Regions from separate parts of the Streptomyces sp. 4N124 genome, predicted to be linked through region 1. Evidence: riboswitches for the same ligand, from Rfam matches in the RefSeq annotation. Region 1 holds a riboswitch; the other holds the start of a gene.
The links. A riboswitch is a leader RNA that binds a small molecule or an ion and turns the genes downstream of it on or off. The one in region 1 is predicted to bind S-adenosylmethionine.
Positions count from the first base shown of each region.

Region 2: linked by a shared signal. The riboswitch ahead of ACTWQO_RS36260 (aminotransferase class V-fold PLP-dependent enzyme) and the one ahead of thrC (threonine synthase) in region 1 are both predicted to bind S-adenosylmethionine.

Region 1 covers NZ_JBQQBS010000002.1:76,884-83,822, forward strand. The annotation lists gene ACTWQO_RS02305 (MFS transporter) at 1-429, opposite strand, end outside; gene groL (chaperonin GroEL) at 598-2,226, opposite strand; gene ACTWQO_RS02315 (cold-shock protein) at 2,547-2,753, opposite strand; gene ACTWQO_RS02320 (MoaD/ThiS family protein) at 3,162-3,437, opposite strand; gene thrC (threonine synthase) at 3,537-4,820, opposite strand; SAM riboswitch class I at 4,839-4,996, opposite strand; gene ACTWQO_RS02330 (glucosyl-3-phosphoglycerate synthase) at 5,166-6,110, shown strand; gene ACTWQO_RS02335 (alpha,alpha-trehalose-phosphate synthase (UDP-forming)) at 6,198-6,939, shown strand, end outside.
Region 2 covers NZ_JBQQBS010000050.1:15,915-22,853, reverse strand. The annotation lists gene ACTWQO_RS36265 (protein kinase domain-containing protein) at 1-1,416, opposite strand, end outside; gene ACTWQO_RS36260 (aminotransferase class V-fold PLP-dependent enzyme) at 1,485-2,858, opposite strand; SAM riboswitch class IV at 3,002-3,118, opposite strand; gene trpD (anthranilate phosphoribosyltransferase) at 3,196-4,260, opposite strand; gene qcrB (cytochrome bc1 complex cytochrome b subunit) at 4,327-5,964, opposite strand; gene qcrA (cytochrome bc1 complex Rieske iron-sulfur subunit) at 5,961-6,939, opposite strand, start outside.

The sequences.
Region 1 (6,939 bases):
GCCGAGCCGCTCGGCGGGGAGTTCGTCCCGCATGATGCTGATGCCGAGCGGGATCACACCGGAGGCCAGGCCCTGGAGGACCCGGCCGATGATCATCGGGACCAGGGACTCACTCAGCGCGCAGACCACCGAACCGGCTATCAGCATCACGACACTGATCAGCAGCATCCGCCGCTTGCCGAACATGTCACCGAGCCGGCCGACGACCGGCGTCGCCACGGCCGCGGCGAGCAGCGTCGCCGTCACCGCCCACGCGGTGTCCGACGCGGGGGCGTCGAGCAGCTTGGGCAGCTCCGGGACGATCGGGATGACCAGGGTCTGCATCAGCGATACGACGATTCCGGCGAAGGCCAGCACCGCCACCACGGCGTTCGGCCTCGGCGGGGCGGAGCCTGCCGCCTCGGCGGGACGGGCAAGGGCGTCGGACATGACGGGGCCTCCGTAAGAGCGCTTGTAAGCTTGACCTAGGCAACCTTAAGTCAGTTGCTTGACTTAATCAAGCGCCGGAGGGATGCCGGAAACGCCCGAGGGCGGCACCCCCTGCGTGAACAGGGAGTGCCGCCCTCGGTCGAAGGACAGACGATCAACCGGAGTCGATCAGAAGTCCATGTCACCGCCCGGCATGCCGCCGCCGGCGCCGGCACCGGCCGCGGCCTTCTCCGGCTTGTCGGCGATGACGGCCTCGGTGGTGAGGAACAGCGCGGCGATGGAGGCGGCGTTCTGCAGAGCGGAACGGGTCACCTTCGCCGGGTCGATGATGCCTTCGGCGATCATGTCGACGTACTCACCGGTCGCGGCGTTCAGGCCGTGGCCGACGGGCAGGTTGCGCACCTTCTCGACGATGACACCACCCTCAAGACCACCGTTGACGGCGATCTGCTTGAGCGGGGCCTCCAGGGCGAGCTTCACGGCGTTGGCGCCGGTCAGCTCGTCACCCTCCAGGTCCAGCTTCTCGAAGACCGTGGAGGCCTGGAGCAGGGCCACGCCACCACCGGCGACGATGCCCTCCTCGACGGCCGCCTTCGCGTTGCGAACGGCGTCCTCGATGCGGTGCTTGCGCTCCTTGAGCTCGACCTCGGTGGCGGCACCGGCCTTGATGACGGCCACGCCGCCGGCCAGCTTCGCCAGACGCTCCTGGAGCTTCTCGCGGTCGTAGTCCGAGTCGCTGTTCTCGATCTCGGCGCGGATCTGGTTGACCCGGCCGGCGACCTGGTCGGCGGAGCCGGAGCCGTCGACGATGGTGGTCTCGTCCTTGGTGATGACGACCTTGCGGGCGCGGCCCAGGAGATCCAGGGTCGCGTTCTCCAGCTTGAGGCCGACCTCCTCGGAGATGACCTCGCCGCCCGTGAGGATGGCGATGTCGCCGAGCATGGCCTTACGACGGTCACCGAAGCCCGGAGCCTTGACGGCGACGGACTTGAAGGTGCCGCGGATCTTGTTGACGACCAGGGTCGACAGGGCCTCGCCCTCGACGTCCTCGGCGATGATCAGCAGCGGCTTGCCCGACTGCATGACCTTCTCCAGGAGCGGGAGCAGGTCCTTGACCGAGGAGATCTTGGAGTTGGCGATCAGGATGTACGGGTCGTCGAGGACGGCCTCCATACGCTCCATGTCGGTGGCGAAGTACGCCGAGATGTAGCCCTTGTCGAAGCGCATACCCTCGGTGAGCTCCAGCTCCAGACCGAAGGTCTGGGACTCCTCGACGGTGATGACGCCTTCCTTGCCGACCTTGTCCATCGCCTCGGCGATGAGCTCGCCGATCTGGGTGTCGGCTGCGGAGATGGAGGCCGTGGAGGCGATCTGCTCCTTGGTCTCCACGTCCTTGGCCTGCTCAAGGAGGGCACCGGAGACGGCCTCGACGGCCTTCTCGATACCGCGCTTGAGGGCCATCGGGTTGGCGCCGGCGGCTACGTTGCGCAGGCCCTCCTTGACCAGGGCCTGGGCGAGAACGGTCGCCGTGGTCGTACCGTCACCGGCGACGTCGTCCGTCTTCTTGGCGACTTCCTTGACCAGCTCGGCGCCGATCTTCTCGTACGGGTCCTCGAGCTCGATCTCCTTGGCGATGGAAACACCATCGTTGGTGATCGTGGGGGCGCCCCACTTCTTCTCGAGGACGACGTTCCGGCCCTTGGGGCCAAGGGTGACCTTGACGGCGTCGGCGAGCTGGTTCATCCCGCGCTCGAGACCGCGCCGTGCCTCCTCGTCGAACGCGATGATCTTGGCCATGTGAAGTGGTCCTCCCGGACTGGGGTGGATTGCTCCGGACCGCGCTGGCGCCCGCGACGGACGGCTCGCCTGCCTGTGGTTCCTTGCCCCACCCGGCCTGCGGGCCTCACCGACCCGGTCCTGGTTGTCACTCTCACCTTCAGAGTGCTAACGCCAATGATTAGCACTCGCCCATGCCGAGTGCAAGCGCTCCTCAGTGATCCTCAGGCGTGACAAGGGGTCCGGACATGCCGGAGGGCTCGCAACCCATGACTCCCCATGGGAAACGAGCCCTCCGAAGATGAACAGAAGAACGTCGCTGCAGTCAGTCGGCGCGTGCTTCAGCTGGTCGCGAGACGGACCATGTCCGCCTGCGGCCCCTTCTGGCCCTGCGAGATCTCGAAATCGACCCGCTGACCTTCTTCCAGGGTGCGGTAGCCGTCCATCTGAATCGCGCTGTAGTGGACGAATACATCCGCACCACCGTCGACCGCGATGAAGCCGTACCCCTTCTCCGCGTTGAACCACTTGACGGTGCCCTGAGCCATGCCTAACTCCCCTATTACTGGCCCTTGCACAGATCCACACTTCGCGGATCCGGGTCAGACCTCACCCCCCACGGTTGGGGGCGTGCGCCGGAACGCGTCGACCGCGGCTGAATGTATCTGTCCAACTGCCGTCTGCAACAGGTCAATCGGACGAGAAATCTGGGCGCGACCGGTCGGTGAAATGCGGAGAATTTGTGGAAATCCAGGGCAAGTCGGACCCAATAAAAGGAGCGAATGACGCAAAAAGCCCGCGTACTTTGGCTACTTCTTGTCGGCCGTGCGGGCGGAACTCATATGCGCCCGGCATGAAAGCCCGAGCAGGTTCCCCAACTGTACCGCGCTCAACCATAGAGAATGGCCCCCTCCGCTTCTCTCACGGAGGGGGCCATTCGATGAACAATGCGTGATTCAGCCGCCCGCGACCGCCGGAATGATCGAGACACCGGCCCCGTCCGGCGTCGCCGTCTCCAGCCCCTGCTCAAAACGGACGTCGTCGTCATTGACGTACACGTTGACGAACCGCCGCAGCTTGCCCTGGTCGTCGAGGATGCGGGCGGCGATGCCGGTGTGGTTCTTCTCCAGGTCGGAGATGACGTCGGCGAGGGTCGCACCCTCGGCGGAGACCTCAGCCGCACCGCCGGTGTAGGTGCGCAGGATGGTAGGGATGCGGACGCTTACGCTCATGACTTGAACCTCCGGTCAGTACAGCGCCCCTTCAGGGGCGCGGGGAACTGCGCGACCGGCCCCCACCGGCCCGCAGACGAAATCAATGGGGACGGGCCCCTAGCCGAGACCCGCTTCCCGGAACGAGTCCAGGCTGGGCCGAATCGTCGCAGTCAGCCCCGTGCCGGCAACCGCGTCAAGCGTCTTGAGACCATCACCGGTGTTGAGCACGACCGTGGTCTTGCTGGGGTCGAGGACGCCGTTCTCGATCAGCTTGCGCGCCACACCCACCGTGACACCGCCCGCGGTCTCCGCGAAGATGCCCTCGGTCCGCGCCAGCAACTTGATCGCGTCCACGACCTGCTCATCGTTCACATCCTCCACCGCACCGCCGGTACGGCGAGCAATGTCCAGGACATAAGGACCATCCGCCGGGTTGCCGATCGCCAGCGACTTGGCGATCGTGTTCGGCTTCTGGGGCCGGACGACGTCGTGGCCGCCCTTGAAGGCGACGGACACCGGGGAGCATCCCTCGGCCTGCGCGCCGAAGATCTTGTACGGCTTGTCCTCGACGAGACCGAGCTTGATCAGCTCCTGCAGACCCTTGTCGATCTTCGTGAGCTGCGAGCCGGAGGCGATCGGCACCACGAGCTGGTCGGGCAGCTGCCAGCCGAGCTGCTCGCAGATCTCGTACGCGAGGGTCTTGGAGCCCTCGGCGTAGTACGGCCGCAGGTTGACGTTGACGAAGCCCCAGCCCTCGCCGGCCGGGTCGCCGATCAGCTCGGAGCAGAAGCGGTTCACGTCGTCGTAGTTGCCCTCGATACCGACGAGCTCACCGCCGTAGACCGCGGCCATGACGACCTTGCCCTGCTCCAGGTCGTGCGGGATGAACACGCAGGAACGGAAGCCGGCGCGGGCTGCGGCGGCACCGACAGCACCGGCCAGGTTGCCCGTCGACGAGCAGGACAGCGTGGTGAAGCCGAAGGCGCGCGCCGCCTCCAGCGCCTGCGCCACCACCCGGTCCTTGAAGGAGTGCGTCGGGTTGCCGGAGTCGTCCTTGACGAAGAGCTTGCCGGCGTCGACACCCAGCTCGCGCGCGAGGTTGTCGGCCTTGACGAGCTTGGTCCAGCCCGGGTTGATGTTGGGCTTGTCTGCCACGTCCGCGGGGACGGGCAGCAGCGGTGCGTACCGCCAGATGTTCGCGGGTCCCGCCTCGATCTGCTTGCGGAGCTCTTCGGCGTCGTAGGCCGAGAAGTCGTAGGCGATCTCGAGCGGGCCGAAACACTCCTCGCACGCGAAGACCGGGCCGAGGGGTACTCGGTGACCGCATTCACGGCACGAGAGGGCCGCGGCGGGGCCGAGGTTCACGGTGTCGGTGGTGCTTGCAACTGTCTGCGCAGCCATGTGAGGCGAGGCCCTTTCTCCTCATCTTCCTCACGACGCATCTCGCCGTGAGACGGATTTGGCACCTTCCCTAGCCGGGAGCCTCGCGGAGAACGATCAACACTGATCTACGAGTACCGACTGGAGGGTTGCCGGGGCTTCAACGGGCCGTATCCCTCTGCCCCTCTGGATGAGCGGTATTCAGTTGTCATGCGGTTGTGGTCGCCAACGACCCCCGACATGCGATGGTCATCAGCGTTGTTCAAGACTGTAACCGAAGGCCAGGACAGTTGAGATAGTCGTCCGAACCGCGAGATGGATCACACACCTCTAGTCGTGATCCGCGACAGTGAGGAGCCGCTTACTGTGCTGGAAGAAGTCGAGCGCTGGTTGAGCGCACGCTCCTGGTCCCTGACCGATCGCCCGCTCCACAAGATCCTGGCCGCGAAACGCGCCACGGGACAGACCGTCAGTGTCGTGCTGCCCGCGCTCAACGAGGAGGAGACGGTCGGCGAGATCGTCGCCGTGATCCGTCACGACCTCATGCAGCAGGTCCCGCTCGTCGACGAGATCGTCGTCGTCGACTCGGGATCGACCGACCGCACCTCCGAGGTGGCCGCCGCCGCGGGCGCCCGGGTCGTCCACCGCGACGACATCCTGCCGCGCATCCCGGCCGTCCCCGGCAAGGGCGAGGTCCTGTGGCGCTCGCTCCTCGTCACCAGCGGCGACATCGTCTGCTTCATCGACGCGGACCTGAAGGAGTTCAAGTCGGACTTCGTCTCCGGCATCGTCGGCCCGCTGCTCACCGACCCGGAGGTCGACCTCGTCAAGGGGATGTACGACCGTCCGCTCGGCGGCGCCGCAGGCCAGGGCGGCCGGGTGACGGAGCTGATGGCCCGCCCGCTGCTCAACATGCACTGGCCGCAGCTGGCCGGATTCGTCCAGCCGCTGGGCGGCGAGTACGCGGCCCGCCGCTCCCTGCTGGAACAGCTCCCGTTCCCCGTCGGATACGGCGTGGAGCTGGGCATGCTGGTCGACGCCCTGCATCTGGTGGGCCTGGACGCCCTCGCCCAGGTCGACGTCGGCGTGCGCAAGCACCGGCACCAGGACGGCCAGGCCCTGGGCCGGATGTCGGCCGCGATCTACCGCACGGCCCAGCTGAGGCTGGCCCGCGGCCATCTGATCCGCCCCTCCCTCACCCAGTTCGAGCGGAGCGAGGACGGATTCGAACCCCGCACCTACTCCGTGGATACGGAAGAACGGCCTCCGATGGCCGACATCGCCGAGTACCAGTCCCGCAAAGCGGCATAAACGTGCGCGTGGCGTAACGAAACGCGCCGGTTGTATACGCGTGGGCCGTACGTTTGAGCGGTTCTGGCCTGGGCTAGGTTGAGGCGTATGGCTGCAACCTTCGGTGCTGCGCAGGTACTGGTCGCGTCCAACCGCGGCCCCGTCTCGTACGGGGTCCGCGAGGACGGCTCGCTGCACGCCAAACGCGGCGGCGGCGGGCTGGTGTCCGGTCTCTCCGCGATCGGGCCGGACGCGGACGCCCTGTGGGTCTGCTCGGCCCTCGGCGACGGCGACCGCGAGGCGGTACGGCGCGGAGTCGGTGAGTCCGGTGTACGGATGCTGGACATTCCGGCCGATGTGCACGCGGACGCGTACAACGGCATCGCGAACTCGGTCCTCTGGTTCGTCCACCACCTGCTGTACCAGACGCCGCTGGAGCCGGTCTTCGACGCGGAGTTCCGGCGGCAGTGGGAGTCGTACGTCCGCTACAACCGCGCGTTCGCCGAGGCGCTGGCCGAGGAGGCGGGGGCCGGAGCGGCGGTGCTGGTGCAGGACTACCACCTGACGCTGGTGCCGGGCATGCTCCGCGAACTCCGCCCCGACCTGCGGATCGGCCACTTCTCGCACACGCCGTGGGCGCCGGTCGAGTACTTCCGCATGCTGCCGGACGACATCTCCGAGCAGGTGCTGCGCGGGATGCTCGGCGCCGACCGGCTGGGCTTCCTCACCCACCGCTGGGCCGACGCGTTCACCGCGTGCGCCGAAGCCCTCGTCGGCGGGCTCGGCGACACCCGGGTCGGCGTGCACGGGCTGGGCGCCGACGCCGACTTCCTGCGCCGGCGCTCGCACG
Region 2 (6,939 bases), on a different contig from region 1:
GGCGAGCGGCTTGGTCCAGCGCACCTTGCCGCCGTGCCCGAGCGCGCACAGCTTCGAGGCGCCCTCCTGCCCGTCGAACAGCAGGCAGTACACGCCGGCCGGGGTGGCGAGCGGGGACATGACCTCGCCGCCCAGGTCCGTGTGCCAGACGTTCAGGCCGTCCGGGCCGACGGCGTGCAGCGAGCCGTCCGTGCCGCCGACGTACACCCGCTTGCCGTCGAGCGACACCGCGGCGCAGGGCCCGCGCCTCCCGCCGAGCCCCTGCACCTTGTACTGCCAGCCCACTCGGGACGCGGAGGCGCTGGGCCCGCTCGCCGCCTGCCCCTTGCCGTCATCGGTGTCCCGCAGCCACAGCCACCCGCCGACACCCCCGGCCGCCACGATCCCCGCGCCGCCCGCCACGGCCCGCAGCAGCCGGCGCCGGGAGGGCGGCTCGGGCGGCGTGACCGTGGGTACGTCCGTGACCGTCACCGGGGCCACATACTCGACCCGGCTCTCCCGCTCCCCCGAGGCACGTTCCGGAATCCAGCGCTCACCGCCCGGCTCGGGCTCTTCCGGGGCCTCGCCGGTGTACCAGCCCGCCCGCAGTCCCTCCCGCAGGGAGCGTGCGCTGTGCCCCGCGGCCGCCACCACGTCCACGGGCGTCGGCCGCGCGTCGGGGTCGTCCCGCAGACACGACTCCACCAGGGGCAGCGCCGCCTTCGGTACGGCGGACAGATCGACGTCCCCGGTCAGGATCCGCAGCAGGACGACCGAATCCTGACCCTCGCCGAACGGCTCCCGCCCACCGGACGCATAGGCGAGGACCGCGCCCAGCGAGAAGACGTCGCTGGCCGGTCCGACCCGGGCGCCGTTGCGGATCTGCTCCGGCGAGACATAGCCGACCGACCCGACGACCACCCCGGTCTTCGTCAGCGCCGTCGCCTCCAGCGCCCGTACGATCCCGAAGTCGATGACCCGGGGACCGTCCGGCGCCAGCAGGATGTTGGACGGCTTGAGGTCCCGGTGGATCAGCCCCTTGGCATGGATCGCGGCGAGCGCCTCGGCCAGGGCCGCCGCCAGCAGCCGCACCGCATCCTCGGGCATCGGCCCGCCGTCCAGCACCGCGTCCCGCAGATTCGGCCCGTCCACGAACTCCGTTGCCATCCAGGGCCGTTCGGCCTCGGTGTCGGCGTCCACGACGCGCGCGGTGTACGTGCCCGCTCCGCCGACGGTCTGCGCGGCCCGCACCTCGTGCCGGAACCGGGCGCGGAAGGTGCGGTCCTCCGCGTGCTCGGCCCGCACCACCTTCACCGCCAGCCGCGGCCCGCCCGGCGCCTGGGCGAGGTACACCTCCCCCATGCCGCCGGAGCCGAGTCTGCCCAGTACCTCGTACGGGCCGATCCGCCGAGGATCCGTCTCGCGCAGCACCTGCACCCCGTGCTCCCCCTGTTTCTCCGTACGGCCGCAGCAAGGAGCGTATACGCGGTGTCCGCGTCAAAGGGTCAGACAGCCGGGACGCAGCGGCCGTCCTCGGTGCGGTAGCGCCACTTCGCGCCGTCCTGGACGAGTTCCTTCACGGCCTTCACAAAACGTTCGACATGCTCGTCCGGCGTGCCCGCGCCGAAGCTCACGCGGATGGCGTTGAGGGACTTCTCGCCGGGCGCGGCCTCGGGAGCGCCGCACTCGCCCTGGGACTGCGGGTCGCTGCCGAGCAGGGTACGGACCAGCGGGTGGGCGCAGAACAGGCCGTCGCGGACGCCGATGCCGTACTCGGCGGAGAGCGCGGCGGCGAAGTGCGAGCTGTTCCAGCCGTCGACGACGAAGGAGATGACGCCGACGCGGGGGGCCTCGTCGCCGAAGAGGGAGAGGACGCGCACTTCCGGGACCTCGGCGAGGCCTTCCCTGACCTGCGCGATCAGGTGCTGCTCACGGGCCACCAGGGTGTCGAGGCCCGCCTCCGTCAGGGCCTTGCAGGCGGAGGCGATGGAGTAGGCGCCGATGACGTTCGGGGAGCCCGCCTCGTGCCGGGCGGCGGTGTCGTGCCACTCCACGTCCACTCCCCCGTCCGTACGCCGGGTGACCTTCCGGCTGGCGCCGCCGCCCGCGAGATACGGCTCGGCCGCACGCAGCCAGTCGGCACGGCCGGCCAGCACGCCGGAGCCGAAGGGGGCGTACAGCTTGTGCCCGGAGAAGGCGACCCAGTCGACGTCGAGGTCCTGCACGGAGACCGGGTGGTGCGGGGCCAGCTGGGCGGCGTCCAGAACGATCCGTGCGCCGTGCGCGTGCGCGGCTGCGGCCAGCTCTCGTACGGGCCACAGCTCGCCGGTGACGTTCGAGGCGCCGGTGACACAGACCAGGGCGGGGCCGTTGGGGTCACGGTCGGCAAGGGCGCGCTGCAGGGTCTCGACGGCCTGGCCCGGGGTGCGGGGCGCGTTGAGGTAGGTGACGTGGGCGTCCCGCCAGGGCAGCAGGGAGGCGTGGTGCTCGGTCTCGAAGACGAAGACCTGACAGTCGGCGGGGAGCGCGGCGGCGAGCAGGTTGAGCGAGTCGGTGGTGGAGCGGGTGAAGACCAGCTGGTCGTCGGCGCGGCAGTCGAGGAACTCGGCAACCGTGGCGCGGGCGTTCTCGAAGAGGTCGGTGGACAGCTGGGAGAGGTAGCCGGCACCGCGGTGCACGCTGCCGTAGTACGGCGCGTACGCCGCCACGTCGTCCCAGACGCGCTGGAGGGCGGGGGCGCTGGCCGCGTAGTCGAGCGCGGCGTAGGTGACCTCACCGCCGGTGACGAGCGGGACGGTGACATCCCGGCCGAGAACGGGCAGGGCCCCCGGAATGTCACGGCAAACGGACTGGGCGGCGGCAGCGGTGGAGACAGACATGGGTGAACTCCCGTGAGAGGCGTACGCATGCGGCGTACGAGAAAGAGAAAAGGGTGTGCGGAGGCGGGGCTCTGCGGCCCTATCGCATTCGCTTGCTCACGGAAGGCTCCCTCGAACGACCAGGACCCCTGGGTTTCGAGAGGGGCCCGCGCTTGCCGTAGACCTCGCTGCCTACGGCCTGGTCTTCACCCGGGGCACCCCGCCACGGACGGAGGGTTGCCGGACAGTCGGCCGGGGCCTCATGACTGTCACTCATGACCTGGGCAGGAAAGTACGTCAAATGATCGACGTCCCGCAACCCGTGTCCGGATCGCGGGACGTCTCCTTGCGTGCCGCGCTACTTGTTGCTCGCGGCCACCCAGCGCTCCAGCGTCAGCTTCGCCGCCCCGGAGTCGATCGACTCCGCCGCCTTCTCCATCCCGGCGCGGATCTGCTCGGCGAGCGGGGCACCGGTCGGATCCAGCGCCACCAGGGCCGCCGCCGAGTTCAGCAGTACGGCCTCCCGCACCGGGCCCGTCTCGCCGTCCAGCACGCGCCGGGCGACCTCGGCGTTGAAGGAGGCGTCGGCGCCGCGGAGGGCCTGAACCGGCACCAGTTCGAGGCCGACGTCCCGCGGGTCGAAGGACTCCTCGGTGACCTTGCCGTCGCGGACGATCCACACCCGGGAGGTGGCCGTGGTGGTCAGCTCGTCCAGGCCGTCGTCGCCGCGGAACACCAGGGACGAGTTGCCGCGCTCGGCGAAGACGCCGGCCACGATCGGCGCCATGCGGAGGTCCGCGACGCCGACGGCTTGCGCCCTCACCTTTGCCGGGTTGGTCAGCGGGCCCAGGAAGTTGAACGTCGTCCGGATCCCCAACTGGCCGCGCGCCGCCGCCACATGACGCAGCGCCGGATGGAACTTCACCGCGAAGCAGAAGGTGATCCCGGCCTCCTCGGCGACCTCGGCGACCCGCTGCGGCGTCAGCTCCAGACTGACGCCCAGCTTCTCCAGGACGTCCGAGGCCCCGGACGCCGAGGACGCGGCCCGGTTGCCGTGCTTGACGACCTTCGCGCCGGTACCGGCGACGACGATCGAGGACATCGTGGAGATGTTCACCGTCTTCGCGCCGTCACCGCCTGTGCCGACGATGTCGACCGTGTGCCCCGGCACCTCGATCACATTCGCGTGCTCGTACATCGTGCGGACGAGCCCAGCGATCTCCTCCACGGTCTCGCCCTTGGCGCGCAGCGCCACCGCGAACCCGGCGATCTGCGCGTCGGTCGCCTCACCGCGCATGATCCGGTCCATCGCCCAGGCCGTGTCGTCGGCGCTCTGGTCCCGGCCCTCCAGCAGACCGTTCAGCACCTCGGGCCAGGAACGGCCCGCCGCGGTGTCGCCTCCAGCGGGGGTCACAGCGCTCATAGCCGCTCCTGTGGGTCGTAGAAGAGTGTGTTCCCACCCTATCCAGCCGCGGGCACGGCGAAGAGATCAGTGGTGGCCGTGGCCGCTCGTGATCTCCTTGTACTCCTCGACGGACGGCTTGGGGATCTGGGCTTCCTCGCCGTAGTACGCCTTGCTGAGCTTGGCGCGCAGCTTCTCGGAGCCCTTCACCTTGCGCTCGACACCGTTCTCGTCGACCGTCGGGCCGATCTCGGCCGGCTCGTACTGCTCGTGCGCGGTGAGGGTGTACAGCGCGTCCTGGCTGAGCGGCTCGTGCACCTCGATGAACTCACCGTGCGGCAGGCGCTTGATGATGCCCGACTCGCGGCCGTGCAGCACCTTCTCCCTGTCCCGGCGCTGGAGGCCGAGGCAGATCCGCTTGGTGATGACGAACGCGAGCACCGGGGCGACGAAGAACCCGATCCGGACGAACCAGGTGATGGCGTTGATCGACAGATGGAAGTGGGTGGCCCAGAGGTCGTTTCCACCACCGATCAGCAGCACCATGTACCAGGTGATCCAGGCGACACCGAAGGCCGTACGGGTCGGTGCGTTGCGCGGGCGGTCCAGGATGTGGTGCTCGCGCTTGTCGCCGGTGACCCAGGACTCGATGAACGGGTAGACCGCGATCGCGACCAGCACCAGTGGGAAGATCATCAGCGGGATGAACACGCCAAGGACGAGCGTGTGCCCCCAGAAGTTGATCTCCCAGCCCGGCATGACACGGATCAGGCCCTCGGAGAAGCCCATGTACCAGTCGGGCTGGGCGCCGGTGGACACCTGGTCCGGACGGTAGGGGCCCATGGCCCAGATCGGGTTGATCGTGGCGATCGCCGAGACGACCGCGATGACACCGAAGACCAGGAAGAAGAAGCCTCCTGCCTTGGCCATGTAGACCGGCAGCAGCGGCATGCCGACGACGTTCTTGTTGGTCCGGCCGGGACCCGCGAACTGCGTGTGCTTGTGGTAGAAGACCAGGATCAGATGGCCGACCACCAGGCCGAGCATGATGCCCGGCAGCAGCAGGATGTGGATCGAGTAGAAGCGGGCCACGAAGTCGCCGCCCGGGAACTCACCGCCGAAGAGGAAGAACGACAGGTACGTGCCGACGATCGGCACGGACAGGATCGCGCCCTCCATGAAGCGGACACCGGTGCCGGAGAGCAGGTCGTCCGGGAGCGAGTAGCCGGTGAAGCCGGTGAACATGCCCAGGACGAACAGCAGGAAGCCGAACAGCCAGTTGATCTCACGCGGCTTGCGGAACGCGCCCGTGAAGAACACGCGCATCATGTGCACGAACATGCCGGCCAGGAAGATCAGCGCCGCCCAGTGGTGGATCTGCCGAATGAGCAGACCACCGCGCACATCGAAGGAGATGTGCAGGGTCGAGGCGAACGCCTCACTCATCAACTGGCCCTGCAGCGGGACGTAACTGCCGTGGTACTCCACCTCGTTCATAGACGGGTGGAAGAACAGCGTCAGATACACACCCGTGAGGATGATGATGATGAAGCTGTAGAGGCAGATCTCGCCCAACATGAACGACCAGTGGTCGGGGAAGATCTTGCGCATGTTGGTCTTGGCGAGGGAGTAGATCCCCAGCCGGCCGTCGGCCCAGTCGGCTACGCGCTCGCCGCCCGGTGCCTTCCCGCGGTCGCGGGACTCTTTGTTGGTCGCAGTACTCATCCGCGCTCCCAGAATGCAGGACCGACGGGCTCTTCGAAGTCGCCGAGCGCCTCGAGGTAGCCCTCGTCGTTCACGCCGATGCGCAGCTGCGGCAGGGCGTGACCGGCGGGACCGAAGATCACTCGGGCACCGTCGGAGAGGTCGAAGGTGGACTGGTGGCAGGGGCAGAGCACGTGGTGCGTCTGCTGCTCGTACAGGGAGATCGGGCAACCGACGTGGGTGCAGATCTTCGAGTACGCCACGATGCCCTCGTGGGACCACTCCAGCTCGCGCTTGTCCTTGATGTCGCCCGGCTGGATCCGGACGATCATCAGGGCGTCCTTGGCGATGTTGACCTGGAAGTCGTGGTCGTGCTCCTCCAGGCCCTCGGGCTTGGCGAAGGTGAGCGAGCCGACGACGACGTCGGAGGGACGCAGCGGCTCGTTGGTGTTCATGTTGACGAGCAGCTTGCCCCGGCGCCAGCTGGTGTGGCGGAGCTTGGTCTCGGGCAGCGGGCCGAGGTCGCGCAGCAGGACGACGCCGGAGAGCGGGACCAGGGCCAGCGCGCCGAACATCGTGTTGCGGATCAGCTTGCGGCGGCCCAGCGCGGACTCCTTGGCGCCCTGCTTGAAGTCGGCCATGACCTTGGCCTTGACCTCGGGCTCCGCCTCGATCGCGTGGCGCTCGTCGACCATCTCCTCGTCCGACATCAGCGTGCGGGCCCAGTGGACCGCGCCGGCGCCGATGGCGAAGAGGGCGATGCCGAGCGTCATGCCCAGCGCGAAGTTCAGCCCGCTGATGTGGCCCAGCGGGAAGATGTAGACCGACTCGTCGGCGGGGATCGTCACATACGCGGCGATGAAGCCGACAGTGGCCAGCATCGACACCGTGAACAGCATGGCCACCGTGCGCTCGGACCGCTTGGCGGCCCGCTCGTCGATGTCCTGCACCCGGTGCTCATGGGGCGGCAGGCCGGGATCCGCGAACGGGTCCTTG